2 linked regions of the Pseudonocardia sp. HH130630-07 genome follow. The protein of the gene in region 2 interacts with the protein of the main gene of each other region in a pairwise test. Links are inferred from orthologs where the notes say so. Each region holds a gene or a part of one and is shown on either strand. Other genes may lie near its edges.

The links. Proteins that work in one complex are often made in the same cells at the same time.
Region 1: the proteins of rlmB (region 2) and AFB00_RS15355 interact in binary tests that used the Escherichia coli proteins (3 or more experiments, as listed by UniProt). The link is inferred for Pseudonocardia sp. HH130630-07 from one-to-one orthologs.

The regions. Positions count from the first base shown.
Region 1 is NZ_CP013854.1:3,152,678-3,159,676, forward strand. Bases 1,244-4,166 are described here. They hold AFB00_RS15355 (NAD(P)H-hydrate dehydratase), read left to right. Parts: upstream 1,244-1,876; coding sequence 1,877-3,457; downstream 3,458-4,166. Other genes in these bases: glmS (glutamine--fructose-6-phosphate transaminase (isomerizing)), read left to right, coding at 1,244-1,778; argG (argininosuccinate synthase), read left to right, coding at 3,492-4,166. Outside these bases: more of glmS, read left to right, coding at 1-1,243; more of argG, read left to right, coding at 4,167-4,919; alr (alanine racemase), read left to right, coding at 5,018-6,226; AFB00_RS15370 (alpha/beta fold hydrolase), read left to right, coding at 6,223-6,999. UniProt on the Escherichia coli protein: Bifunctional enzyme that catalyzes the epimerization of the S- and R-forms of NAD(P)HX and the dehydration of the S-form of NAD(P)HX at the expense of ADP, which is converted to AMP.
Region 2 is NZ_CP013854.1:2,685,555-2,692,499, reverse strand. The notes cover bases 2,269-5,082. They hold rlmB (23S rRNA (guanosine(2251)-2'-O)-methyltransferase RlmB), read right to left. Parts: upstream 4,258-5,082; coding sequence 3,280-4,257; downstream 2,269-3,279. Other genes in these bases: cysS (cysteine--tRNA ligase), read right to left, coding at 4,263-5,082; AFB00_RS13120 (HARBI1 family protein), read left to right, coding at 2,269-2,772. Outside these bases: AFB00_RS13135 (S1C family serine protease), read right to left, coding at 1-730; AFB00_RS13130 (hypothetical protein), read right to left, coding at 1,074-1,253; AFB00_RS13125 (DDE transposase family protein), read right to left, coding at 1,290-1,520; more of AFB00_RS13120, read left to right, coding at 1,999-2,268; more of cysS, read right to left, coding at 5,083-5,654; AFB00_RS13105 (VOC family protein), read left to right, coding at 5,722-6,147; ispF (2-C-methyl-D-erythritol 2,4-cyclodiphosphate synthase), read right to left, coding at 6,138-6,608; ispD (2-C-methyl-D-erythritol 4-phosphate cytidylyltransferase), read right to left, coding at 6,605-6,945. UniProt on the Escherichia coli protein: Specifically methylates the ribose of guanosine 2251 in 23S rRNA.

The DNA of each region.
Region 1 (6,999 bases), 470 kb from region 2 along the record:
GTGTGGCGCTCCCGATCGGCGGGGAGCTGCTGGTCGAGCGCCGGGCCGGGGCCCTGGCGAACCTGGAGGCCCGCCTGGACGAGGTCGGCCGGGACCGGTTCGTGGGCACGACGGGCATCGGGCACACCCGCTGGGCCACGCACGGGCCGCCGAGCGACCGCAACGCGCACCCGCACCGGTCCTCCGACGGCGCGGTCGCGGTCGTCCACAACGGCATCATCGAGAACTTCCTGGAGCTGCGGGCCGAGCTGGAGGCGCGCGGCATCTGGGCCGAGTCCGACACCGACACCGAGACGGCCGCGCACCTGGTCGGGCTGGCGTTCGCGGGTGAGCTGGCCGGGGCCGAGGACGCCGCCGGGGACCTGACCGCGGCCGTCCGGGTCGTCGCCCGCCGGCTGGAGGGCGCGTTCACCCTGGTGGTCACGCACGCCGACGACCCGGACCGGGTCGTCGCCGCCCGCCGCAACTCCCCGCTGGTGCTCGGCCTCGGCGACGGCGAGACCTTCCTCGCCTCCGACGTCGCGGCCTTCATCGAGTACACCCGCTCGGCGGTCGAGCTCGGCCAGGACCAGATCGTCACCATCACCCGCGACGGCTACGCGGTCACCGGGTTCGACGGCGGCGCGGCCGAGGTCAACCCGTTCGAGGTGACCTGGGACCTGGCCGCCGCGGAGAAGGGCGGCCACGACTACTTCATGCTGAAGGAGATCGAGGAGCAGCCGACCGCGATCGCCGACACCCTGCGCGGGCACCTCGTCGACGGCCGGATCGTGCTCGACGAGCAGCGGCTCACCGACCAGGACCTGCGCGACGTCGACAAGGTCTTCGTCATCGCCTGCGGTACCGCCTACCACTCCGGGCTGCTCGCGAAGTACGCCATCGAGCACTGGACCCGGCTCCCGGTGGAGATCGAGCTGGCGAGCGAGTTCCGCTACCGGGACCCGGTGCTCGACCGCTCGACGCTGGTCGTCGCGATCTCCCAGTCCGGGGAGACCGCCGACACCCTGGAGGCACTGCGGCACGCCAAGGACCAGAAGGCGCGGGTGCTGGCGATCTGCAACACGAACGGTGCGCAGATCCCGCGCGAGTCCGACGCGGTGATCTACACCCACGCCGGGCCGGAGATCGGTGTCGCGGCCACCAAGACCTTCACCGCCCAGGTCGCGGCGAACTACCTGGTCGGGCTGGCCCTCGCGCAGGCCCGCGGCACCAAGTACCCGGACGAGGTGGTCCGCGAGTTCGAGGCGCTGGAGGCCACCCCGGCCGCGGTGGCCGAGGTGCTGGAGTCGCTCGGCGAGGCGCGGGCGCTCGGGCAGCTGCTCGCGCCGTCCAAGGCCGTGCTGTTCCTCGGGCGCCACGTCGGCTACCCGGTCGCGCTGGAGGGTGCGCTCAAGCTCAAGGAACTCGCCTACATGCACGCCGAGGCGTTCGCCGCCGGTGAGCTGAAGCACGGCCCGATCGCGCTGATCGAGCAGGACCTGCCGGTCGTCGTCGTGATGCCGTCGCCGAAGGGCCGGGCGGTGCTGCACTCGAAGCTGCTGTCCAACATCCAGGAGATCAAGGCCCGCGGTGCGCGGACCGTGGTGATCGCCGAGACCGGTGACGAGACGGTGCGCCCGTTCGCCGACCACCTCTTCGAGCTGCCCGCGGTGCCGACCCTGCTGCAGCCGCTGGTCGCGACGATCCCGCTGCAGGTGATCGCGGCCGAGATCGCCAGGGCCCGCGGCTACGACGTCGACAAGCCCCGCAACCTCGCGAAGTCGGTCACGGTGGAGTGAGCCCGGGCCCGCTCACGGGTTCCGGCGACGCTCGCGCGATCGCGTGCGCGTCCACGGATCCGGTGAGCGGACCGGGGTGAGCCACTAGCCTGCTGGGCATGCACGGGGTGTTCGGGGTTGCGGAGGTCCGGGCGGCGGAGGCCGCCATGGCGGCGACCGTCGCGGACGGCGTGCTCATGCGCCGGGCGGCCGGCGGGCTGGCCGCCCACCTGCGCGGGTTCCTCGGCTCCACCTACGGCCGCCGGGTGGTGCTGCTGGTCGGGGCCGGGGACAACGGCGGCGACGCGCTCTGGGCCGGTGCCGAGCTGCGCCGGCGCGGCGCCCGGGTCACCGCGGTCCTGCTCGCTCCGGGCCGCGCTCACGCGGAGGGGCTGGCCGCCCTGCGCGCCGCCCGCGGCCGGGTGCTGGCACTCGGCCCGGACACCGGTGATCCGGGAGGCGGACCGGCCCCGGGCGCGGACAACGGCGGCGCGGACACCGGCGGCGCGGGCCGCGGCCGCGGTACCGGTACCGGCCCGGCCCCGCTCGACGCCGCGCGGGCGCTGGTGGCGGGGGCCGACGTCGTCGTCGACGGGATCGTCGGCATCTCCGGGCGCGGCGCGCTGCGCGACCCCGCCCCGGCGCTGGTCGCCGCGGCCGACGACGCCGGCGTCCCGATCGTGGCCTGTGACCTGCCGTCCGGCGTGGACCCCGGCACCGGGACGACCGACGGCGCCCACGTCCGGGCCGCCAGGACCGTCACCTTCGGTGCCCGCAAGCCGGTGCACGCGCTCGCCGCGCCGCTCTGCGGGCCGGTGCACCTCGTCGACATCGGGCTCGGCCCGTTCCTGCCCGCCGAGCCGCACGCCCGGCTGCTCACAGACGCCGAGGTCGGCGCGCGCTGGCCGGTCCCCGGCCCGGACGACGACAAGTACACCCAGGGCGTCGTCGGGATCGCCGCCGGCTCGGCCACGTACCCGGGGGCGGCCGTGCTGGCCGCGGGGGCCGCGGCGCTCGCGACGTCCGGGATGGTGCGCTTCGCCGGATCGGCCGCCGACGAGGTGCGCCGGCACCGGCCGGAGATCGTGGCGACCGGCGACATCACCGACGCCGGGCGGACCCAGGCCTGGGCGGTGGGCCCGGGGATCGGGACCGGGTCCGCGGGGCTCGCGGTCCTGGAGGCGGTGCTCGACCGCGAGGTGCCGCTGTGCATCGACGCCGACGGCATCACCCTGCTCGCCCGGCACCCGCACCTGCGGGCGCGGATCCACGCCCGCCCGGTGGTGCTCACCCCGCACGCCGGGGAGTTCGCCCGGATCGCCGGTGACGCCGGGCCGGACCGGGTCGCCGCCGCCCGCCGGGCCGCCGCGGACCTGGGGGTGACGGTGCTGCTCAAGGGCAACGCGACCGTCGTGGCCGCGCCGGACGGCCGGGCCCTCGTCGACCCGGCCGTGGACTCCTGGGCGGCGACCGCCGGCTCGGGTGACGTGCTGACCGGGATGATCGGGGCGTTGCTCGCCGCCGGGCTGGAGCCGTGGTGGGCCGCGGGGTGCGCCACCGTCGTGCACGGCCGGGCCGCCACCGTCGCGGCCGGGCGGCACGGGCTCCCGGCGGTCCCGGCACCCGCGTCGGAGATGCGGGCGGCGATCCCGGCCGCGCTGCGGGCGGTCCGTGCCGCCGCGCCGGGCGGCACCGCCTGACCTGGGCCGCAACGCGATTGTTAGCGTCTGTCCCGTGCCGAAGATCCTCACCAGTCTCCCCGTCGGCGAGCGCGTCGGCATCGCCTTCTCCGGTGGCCTCGACACCTCCGTCGCGGTCGCCTGGATGCGCGAGAACGGCGCGGTGCCCTACGCCTACACCGCCGACCTCGGGCAGCCCGACGAGCCCGACCTGGTCGCGGTGCGCGAGCGCGCGATCGAGTACGGCGCCGAGTCCGCCCGGGTCGTGGACTGCCGCCGCGCCCTGGTCGACGAGGGCATCGCCGCGATCGCCTGCGGTGCCTTCCACATCCGCGCCGGCGGCATGCCGTACTTCAACACCACCCCGATCGGCCGTGCCGTCACCGGCACCCTGCTGGTCCGGGCGATGGCCGACGACGGCGTGTCGATCTGGGGCGACGGCTCGACGTTCAAGGGCAACGACATCGAGCGCTTCTACCGCTACGGCCTGCTCGCCAACCCGGCCCTGCGGATCTACAAGCCGTGGCTGGACGAGGTGTTCGTCGACCAGCTCGGCGGCCGCACCGAGATGAGCCACTGGCTGGGTGCGCGGAACCTGCCGTACCGGGCGTCGGCGGAGAAGGCGTACTCGACCGACGCCAACATCTGGGGCGCCACCCACGAGGCCAAGAAGCTGGAGCACCTCGACACCTCGCTCGAGATCGTCGAGCCGATCATGGGTGTCCGGTTCTGGGACCCGGCCGTGGCGGTCGAGACCGAGGACGTCACCGTCGAGTGGGAGGCCGGGCGCCCGGTCGCGATCAACGGCGTCCGCTACGACGACCCGGTCGCGCTGGTGGACGAGGCGAACCGGATCGGCGGCCGGCACGGGCTCGGTATGACCGACCAGATCGAGAACCGGATCATCGAGGCGAAGAGCCGCGGCATCTACGAGGCCCCGGCGATGGCGCTGCTGTTCGTCACCTACGAGCGGCTGGTCTCGGCGATCCACAACGAGGACTCGCTCTCGGCCTACTCCGAGCAGGGCCGCCGGCTCGGCCGGCTGCTCTACGAGGGCCGCTGGCTGGAGCCGCAGTCGCTGATGCTGCGCGAGTCGCTGACCCGCTGGGTCGGCAACGCGATCACCGGGTCGGTCACGCTGCGGCTGCGCCGGGGTAACGACTGGTCGGTGCTCGACACCCGCGGCCCGGCGCTCGCCTACGCCGAGGACCGGCTGTCGATGGAGCGGGTCGAGGACGCGCCGTTCACCCCGGGCGACCGGATCGGCCAGCTCACGCTGCGCAACCTGGACCTGGCCGACTCCCGCGCCAAGCTGGAGCAGTACGCGGCGACCGGCATGCTCGGCGGCGAGTTCGAGGAGTTCGTGGGCGAGGTCGAGTCCGGCCGGGCCGCGGAGATCACCGCCACCCCGGCGGCGCCGGAGGGCACCGAGCAGGCCGAGGAGTCGCTGGACCGGGCGGCGATGGAGGCCGGGACCGACTGAGCCCGGTCCGGCCCCGGGACCGATCGGTACTGGTCCGGACCCGGGACCGATCGGTACCGGACCGGACGGTCGTTACGGGATGCGATGATCGGGCCGTGCTGCCAGCGATCGAACCCGACCCCGGCGCCGGTGCCGTGGCCTCCCCGGCCGCCGGGCCCCGCGCCGAGGCCGTGATCGACACCGGCGCGGTACGGCACAACGTCCGGTACCTGTCCGGTCTGGCCGGGGGTTCCGGCGCCGCCACGATGGTCGTCGTCAAGGCCGACGGCTACGGGCACGGCGCGGAGCGCATCGCCCGGGCGGCGCTGACCGCGGGGGCGGACCGGCTCGGCGTCGCCACCCTGGACGAGGCGCTCGCGCTGCGCGCGGCCGGGATCGACGCGCCGGTGCTGTCCTGGCTGCACCTGCCGGACGAGGACTTCGCCGCCGCCGTCGCCGCGGGGGTGGACCTGTCGGTGTCGTCCCGGGAGCACCTGGCCGCGGTGCTCGCCGGGGCCCGTGCCGCGGGGCGCCCGGTGCGGCTGCACCTCAAGGCCGACACCGGCCTGTCCCGCAACGGCTGTCCGCCCGGCGAGTGGCCGGGCCTGGTCGACGACGCCGTCGCCGCTGCGGTCGACGGGACCGCCGAGCTGGCCGCGGTCTGGTCGCACCTCGCGCGGGCCGACGAGCCGGGGGACCCCAGCATCGACGCCCAGGCCGAGCGGCTGCGGTCCGCCGTCGCGCACGTCCGGGGCCGCGGGATCACCCCGCTGGTGCACCTGGCGAACTCGGCGGCCACCCTGACCCGCCCGGACCTGCACCTCGACGTCGTGCGGGCCGGGATCGCGGTCTACGGGCTGGACCCCGTGGCCCGGCCGCAGGACAGCCCGCTGCGCCCGGTGATGACGGTGCGCGGCCGGATCGCCCTGGTCAAGACGGTCGCCGCCGGCGAGGGCGTGTCCTACGGCCACGAGTGGGTCGCGCCGGGGCCGCGGGTGCTGGCGCTGGTCCCGCTCGGCTACGCCGACGGGGTCCCGCGCCGGAGCAACGACCGGGGCCGGATGCGGGTCCTGGTCGCGGGCGCCGACCGCCCGGTCGTCGGGCGGGTGTGCATGGACCAGTTCGTCGTCGACTGCGGGGCACCGGGCGAGCTCGGCGTCGCCGCCGGGGACCAGGTCGAGCTGTTCGGCACCGGGACCACGGGCGGGCCGACCGCCCAGGAGTGGGCCGACGAGCTCGGCACCATCCACTACGAGATCGTCACCGGCATCTCGGGGCGGGTGCGCCGCACGGTGCCCCCCACCGGTGCCGACGGGAGGGACCGATGAGCCGCAGGGGCTGGACGGTCGCCGGCGTCGCCGGTGGCCTGGTCGGCGCGGCGGGCGCCGTGGCCGGTGCCGGGGTGGCCGCGCAACGGCGCAAGATCGCCGCGGCGCGGCAGAGCCTGGCGACCGAGATGGCCGAGCACGGCGGGCTGCCGCCGGCCGGGTGGGCCGGCGAGGAGAGCTCGGTGACCGCCGACGACGGCGTCCGCCTGGCCTGCGAGGAGGTCGGGCCGGCGGACGGCACGGCCCCGCTGCTGACCGTCGTGCTGGTGCACGGGTTCGCGCTGGACCGGCGGACCTGGCAGGAGCAGCGCGAGTTCCTGGCCCTGCTGTCCGGCCCGTCGGTCCGCACGGTCCTCTACGACCAGCGCAGCCACGGCCGGTCCGAGCGGGCCCCGCAGGACAGCTGCACGATCGAGCAGCTCGGCCGGGACCTCGACGCGGTGATCCGCGCCCTCGCCCCGGAGGGCCCGCTGGTGCTGGTCTCGCACTCGATGGGCGGGATGACGGTGATGGCGCTCGCCGAGCAGCACCCGGAGCTGTTCCACGAGCGGGTCGCCGGGGTCGCGCTGGTGTCGACCTCGACCGGGGAGATGGCGTCGTCCGGGCTGCCCGGCACGTTCCTGTCCCGGCGCAACCCGGTCATCCGGACGCTGGCCGGGCTCGCCGCCTGGCAGCCGAACCTGGTCGAGAGCGGGCGGCGCGCGCTCGGCGACGTCATCTGGGCGATCACCAAGCGGTTCGCCTACGGCGACCGGCAGGTCGACCCGCGGATG
Region 2 (6,945 bases):
CTGTTGTGGCTATCGCGGAGTTGATCCCGATGACTTGGCCGGCAAGGTTCACCAGCGGGCCGCCCGAGTTACCCCGGTTGATTGGGGCATCGGTCTGCAGCCCATTATAGACGACCCGAGTACCGCCGCCATCACCTGCGGTGACAGTCCGGTTCAAGGCCGACACGATGCCCGCGGTGACGGTACCGGACAGACCCTGCGGCGAGCCGGTGGCAACAACCTGCTGGCCGACCTGGACACTGCTGGCCTCACCGAACGTGGCGGCCTTCAGGTTCGACGCTCCTAAAAGACGGATAACAGCCAGGTCGTAGCTCGGGGAGGTACCGACGACCTTTGCACGGTAGCGGGTGCCGTCGGCGGTCGACACGCTGATCTCGCTGCCGGCGCGGGTAAGGAGGTGGTTGTTGGTGAGGACCGCGCCGTCACTGGTGAGGACCACCCCCGATCCCTCGATCGTGCCCTGAGCCGCGCGGACTCTGATGTCGACGGTGCTGGGAGCGATCGCGGCGGCTGCGCCAGCGATTGTGCCATTCCCAACCTGGGCTGAAGCGCCGGAGTTGGCGACGCTCGACAGCGGTGCCGACCCTGTCGTACCGAGGGCGGCATAGGCACCACCGAAACCGGCACCCCCACCGATCAGACCGGCAGCCACCATCACTGCGACCAGCCCGGCGCCGAAACGGCGGGGCAGCTTGAAGGCCGGTACTGGCGTCGGGGAAAGCGGATACACCGAGTTCGGCGGGCTGCCCAAGTTCTGTGTCGAGCCCGCAGGACTCGCAGAAACTTCGCGCCGCGGTGGCTGATCTGAAAACGTCTCGCAGCCGGTATCGACTCCAGATGTCACCCCCAGCTCGCCACCATCGCCATGCACAGAACAATCCCCGGGCACCCTCGGACCAGACCGATCAGAAGCCACAGCTTCATCCCTGGTAGAGGTCCGTCCGTCAGCTCGTCTCCAGAGCCCAGCCCATACTCGGTTCATAGTCTGACTGTGCGACATGACCCTGAAACAAACCTGTGACCACACCAGAAATCTCCCGAGGACCCGCCGGACACCCAGGGTCCCGGCAAAGTCACGTGATCCTGTAACTGGTCAGGGTACGGAGGGCGTCGCGGGCGTGCTGGCGTAGCGCGGCGGCGACGTTGGTGACCCCGGCCAGCCGTAGCGCGGTGATGGCCGGGTTCCGCAGCGCGGCCATGATCTGCGGCCCGGCCGCTGTTCGCACTGCCGAGCGGTCCTCGTCGAAGGACACGTCGCGGACCCAGTGCAGTCCAGGGGGTCGGCAAAGTCAGATGATCTTGAGTAGTCGGAGGGGGCGCAGCGCGTCGCGGCTGTGATGTCGTACTGCGGCGGCGATGTTGGTGGCTCCGGCGAGGCGGTGCAGGCTGATCACCAGGTTCCGGAGCGAGGCCATGACCTGGGGTCCGGCAACGGTTCGGATGGTGGAGTGGTCCTCGGCGAAGGTGACGTCGCGGACCCAGTGCAGCGCGTTCTCGATCTGCCAGTGAGCCTTTTTCAACCTGCCGTTCCGGCAGCTCAGGGGCCTGGTTGTGTGGGTGCAGACGCCGAGCTGGCGAGCCGGTGACCTGTGCAGCTGTGGTCAGAGCAGTTGCGCTGCAACCTTCGCGATCTCCTGACGCAGAAGCTCGCTGGTCAGGTTGAAAAAGGCTCAGTGTCAAGCGATCATCTTCGGACGCCATCACAGACGAGACCGTGCCGGAAGATGTCGCCACGGCACGGACGATAGAGCTGCCTGATAAGGGAGTCGCCTGCTCCGACTGTAAATCGATCGCTTGAGCTACTTCACGCAATGAGCCTTTCCCAGTAGTGGGGAGCGGCTGGCGGCGACACGCCGTGACGTGGAGGTGCTCAACGAGGGGGCGGGACCCCAGTAGAAGAGGTCGGTCCGCTCAAAGATCGACTCACCACCGAGGTCCCGCGTGCCCGATCCTGTCACCTACACCGCCGTGCTCCCGATCGGGGAGCCCACCGCGTCCATGTTGTCGCGACTGTTGGCCGAGGAACGCCTCCGGCGCGGGACCCGGCGCGGGCGCCGCGCGCTGGACTGTGACCGCCACGCGGTGCTGGTGCTGCGCTGGTTCCTCGACGCCACCCGGGTCGCCCAGCTCGCCGCCGACAACCAGCTGAGCCTGTCGAGTACCTACCGCTACCTGCACGAAGGCATCGACGTCCTGGCCGCCGCCGCGCCTGGACTGCCCGGCGCGCTGCTCGCGGCCCGCACCGCCGGGCACACCCACGTTCACCTCGACGGCACCGTGATCCACACTGACCGCTCCCGCACTCCCGGACCGACCCCGGGAGTGGATCTGTGGTGGTCGGGCAAGCACCACGTCCACGGCGGGAACGTTCAGGTCCTCACCGCGCCTGACGGGTGGCCGTTGTGGACATCCCCGGTGCGCCCGGGCCGCGAGCACGACACCACCTGCGCCCGCGGCCACCCCGGCCTGCTCGACGCGATCGAGGACTGGACCGACGACACCCACGTCGTGCTCGCCGACCTCGGCTACGACGGTGAGAACACCCGCCTGACCTGCCCGTTCAAGACCCCCACCGGCAGTGGGCTGTCGGAGGACAAGCGCACCGTCAACACGCTGCACTCCGCCGTCAGGGCTGTGGCCGAACGCGGGAACTCCCTGCTCAAGACCACCTTCAAGGCGCTGCGTCGGGTCAGCTTCTGCCCCTGGCGGATCGGCGCGATCACCGCCGCCGCGCTCGTTCTCCTCCACGTCGAGCACGACCGAACCACATGATCAACCAGCACCTACTGGGAAAGGCTCAATGCATTATCGGGCTGCGCCGGACTCTGCGTGAACACTACTGCAGTCATGGCAAGAGCAAACGTGACAGTCAGGGCGACAGGGGGACGAGACCCAATCATGGCTCCTCCAGAGCACGAGCGAAAGTAGAACTCTAGAGAGCGAGCGATGGGAATGCAATACGGTCGGGCATTGTCGGAGGTGCGCCCGGCTGCCGGGGACAACTGCACAACGGTGCCGTACGCCCGGCCCCTTACCGGCGGTCCGCCTGAAGCGGCCGGGCAAAGACCATCGGTCGAGGTGGGAAGGTCCTGACGTCTCCGCCCGGGACGACTGGCGCCTGGGAACCTACGAGTTCGTCCCGGCTGCGCGAGGACAGCCGAACAGCACGACCAGCTCACCACGCGGAAGAGATGGTTCACGTCGACGGTACGGGCCGGGAACCGGTCTCAGCCGTACACGCGAAGTACGACTGATTCTCCCGTTCCCGGCGCCTCGCCGTCAGCGCGCGGCGCGCCGCCGGCGGGCCACCTCGGCCAGCACCACGCCGGTGGCGACCGAGGCGTTCAGCGACTCGACCGCCCCGGCCAGCGGGATCGACACCGTGACGTCGCAGGTCTCACGGACCAGCCGGGACAGGCCCTTGCCCTCGGACCCGGTCACGACGACCAGCGGCCCGGTGGCCAGGTCGAACTCGTCCAGCGAGACGTCGCCGTCGGCGGCCAGCCCGGCGACCATCAGCCCGGCCGAGGCGTACTCGCGCAGCGTGCGGGTCAGGTTCGTCACCCGGGCCACCGGGACGCGCGCGGCGGTCCCGGCCGAGGTCCGCCAGGCGACCGCGGTCATGCCGGCGGCCCGCCGCTGCGGGACGACCACGCCGTGCCCGCCGAACGCCCCCACCGACCGGACGACCGCCCCCAGGTTGCGCGGGTCGGTCACCCCGTCGAGCGCGACGGCCAGGGCCGGGCGGTTCGTGTGGGCCGCGGCCTCGAGCAGGTCGTCCGGGTGCGCGTAGGAGTACGGCGGCACCTGCAGCGCGAGCCCCTGGTGCAGCGCGCCCCCGCTGATCCGGTCGAGGTCGTTGCGCGGCACCTCGAGGATCGAGATGCCCTGCTCGGCGGCCAGCGCGACGGCCTCGGTCACCCGCTCGTCGGCCGACACCCCGGTCGCCACGTACAGCGCGGTCGACGGGACACCGGCCCGCAGGCACTCGACCACCGGGTTGCGCCCCAGCACGGTCTCCGGGCCGTCGCCGTCGCCCCGCCGCCCGGCGACCGGACGGCGGCGCTGCTGCTGGTCGGTCTGGGCGGCCCGGCGGGCCGCGGCCTTCTGCTTCGGGTGTCCCGGCCGCAGCTCGCCGGGCGGGGTCGGGCCCTTGCCACGCAGGGCACGCCGGGGCTGGCCACCGGATCCGATGACCATGCCCTTCTTCGTGCCGTCCTTGCGGATCGCGCCGCGCCGCTTGGAATTTCCTGCCATCAGTCCTACGCGTCCTTCAACGTCCAGGTGGAGCCACCGGCGCCGTCCTCGACGGCGACCCCGGCAGCGAGGAGTTCGTCGCGGAGCCGGTCCGCGGTGGCGAAGTCACGGTCGGCCCGTGCGGCCTGCCTGCGCTCCAGCATCGACTCGACGAGGGCGCCGAGCGCCTGCCGGGCCGCGTCGCCGGCGCCGTCGGCCGCGTCGCCGTGGGCCAGCGGGTCCAGGCCGAGCACACCGGTCATCGCCCGCACGCAGGACGCGGCCCGCGACGCCGTCGCGCCGTCGCCGGCGTCCAGCGCGGAGTTGCCCTCCCGCACCAGCTTGTGCACGGCACCGAGGGCCAGCGGGGTGCCCAGGTCGTCGTCCAGCGCCGCCGCGAACTCGGCGGGCACCTTCGGCGACGGCTCCGGCAGCCCGTACCGCTCCCGCACCCGGTTCACGAACGACTCGATCCGCCGGTACGCGGCGACAGCCTCGTCCAGCGCAGCGTCGGAGTACTCGATCGCCGACCGGTAGTGCGGGCCGACCAGGTAGTACCGCAGCTCGGCCGGGCGGACCCGCTCCAGCAGTGCCTCGATCGCGAGCGTGTTGCCCAGCGACTTCGACATCTTCTCGCCGCCCATGGTGACCCACGCGTTGTGCAGCCAGAACCGGGCGAACGGGTCCCCCGCGGCGTGCGACTGGGCACGCTCGTTCTCGTGGTGCGGGAAGACCAGGTCCAGGCCGCCGCCGTGGATGTCGAACTCCGGCCCGAGGTAGGCGGTGGCCATCGCCGAGCACTCCAGGTGCCAGCCGGGACGCCCGGCGCCCCACGGGGTGGGCCAGCTCGGCTCGCCGGGCTTCGCGGCCTTCCAGAGCGTGAAGTCCAGCGGGTCCCGCTTGGCGCCCGGCTCGCCCTCGCCCTGGTGGACGTCGTCCACCTTCTGCCCGGAGAGCGCGCCGTAGTCGCCGAGGGTGCGGACGGCGAAGTAGACGTCCCCACCAGCCGGGTAGGCGTGCCCACGGTCGATCAGGCGCTCGACCAGCTCGGTCATCTGGGTGATGTGCCCGGTGGCGCGCGGCTCGACCGACGGCGGCAGGCAGCCCAGCGCGTCGTACGCGGCGGTGAAGGCCCGCTCGTGCGTGGTGGCCCACTCCCACCACGGCCGGCCCGCCGCCTCGGACTTGCGCAGGATCTTGTCGTCGATGTCGGTGATGTTGCGGACGAGCGTGACGTCGTAGCCGGCGTGGGAGAGCCAGCGGCGCAGCACGTCGTAGTTCAGGCTGGACCGGACGTGACCTATGTGCGGCAGGCCCTGCGGGGTGGCGCCACAGACGTAGATCGACACGGCTCCGGCCCGCAGCGGCGTGAAGGCACGCTGCTCCCTGGTCGCGCTGTCGAGAAGTCTGAGGCTCACGTCACCAGGGTACGGCTCTCCGATTCGTCCACTACACGGGCGGTGCCCGGGCGGCAAGGTGTCCGCCATGAGTGTTCAGCAGCTCCTGCCCCGGCTCGTCGTGTCCGACGCCGACGCGGCGATCGCCTTCTACTCCGCGGCGTTCGGCGCTGAACTCGTCGAGCGCTACACCGACGGCTCCGGGAACGTGGTGCACGCCCTGCTGCGGGCGGGCGCGGCGACCTGGGCGGTCAAGGACGCCGACGCCGTCGACCCGGCCCCCACCGGTCCGGAGGCGGTGATCATGGCCCTCTACGTGGACGATCCCGACGCCGTCGCGGCGGCGATGGTCGCGGGCGGCGGACGGGTAGTCTTCGAGGTCGACGACCACCCCTACGGCGAACGCGGCGGCCGGCTGGCCGACCCGTTCGGCCACGCGTGGATGCTCTCCCGCCGGACCGGGGACCTGACGGCGGAGCAGATCCAGCAGCGGACCGCGGAGGCCTATCCCTGAGCGGGCAGCAGCAACGCCGTGGCGACGGCGGCGCGGCCCTCGCCGCGCCCGGTGAGCCCCAGCCCGTCGGTGGTCGTCCCGGACACCGCGACCGGACCGCCGACCGCCTCGGTCAGCACCCGCTCGGCCTCGGCCCGGCGGGTACCGATCCGGGGCGCGTTGCCGATGACCTGTACGGCCGCGTTGCCGACCGTCCAGCCCGCCTCACCGAGGAGCCTGCGGACCTCGGTGAGCAGGGCGACACCGGACGCCCCGGACCACTCCGGTCGCCCGGTGCCGAACACCGCGCCCAGGTCGCCGAGCCCGGCGGCGGAGAGCAGCGCGTCGCACACCGCGTGCGCGGCCACGTCGCCGTCGGAGTGCCCGGCGCAGCCGTCGGTCCCCTCCCACAGCAGCCCGGCCACCCAGCAGTCCCGGCCCACCTCGACGGGGTGCACGTCGGTCCCGATCCCGACCCTCATCCGATCCTCTCCCCGGCCCCGGTGAGCAGCAGCTCCGCGATCCGGAGGTCCCACGCCGTGGTCACCTTGAACGCCAGCGGGTCGCCGTCGACGGTCCGCACCGGATCGCCGATCGCCTCGACCAGCCCGGCGTCGTCGGTCCGCGGGTCCGGGGTGCCGGCGTAGGCACGGCGCAGGTCCCCGGCGCGGAAGCCCTGCGGGGTCTGCACCGCACGCAGTGCAGACCGGTCCACCGTGGACACGACGACGCCCGCCCCGTCCACCGTCTTCACGGTGTCCGGAACGGGCAGCACGGGGATGACGGCCGGAGCCCCGGCACGGACCGCGGCCACCACCC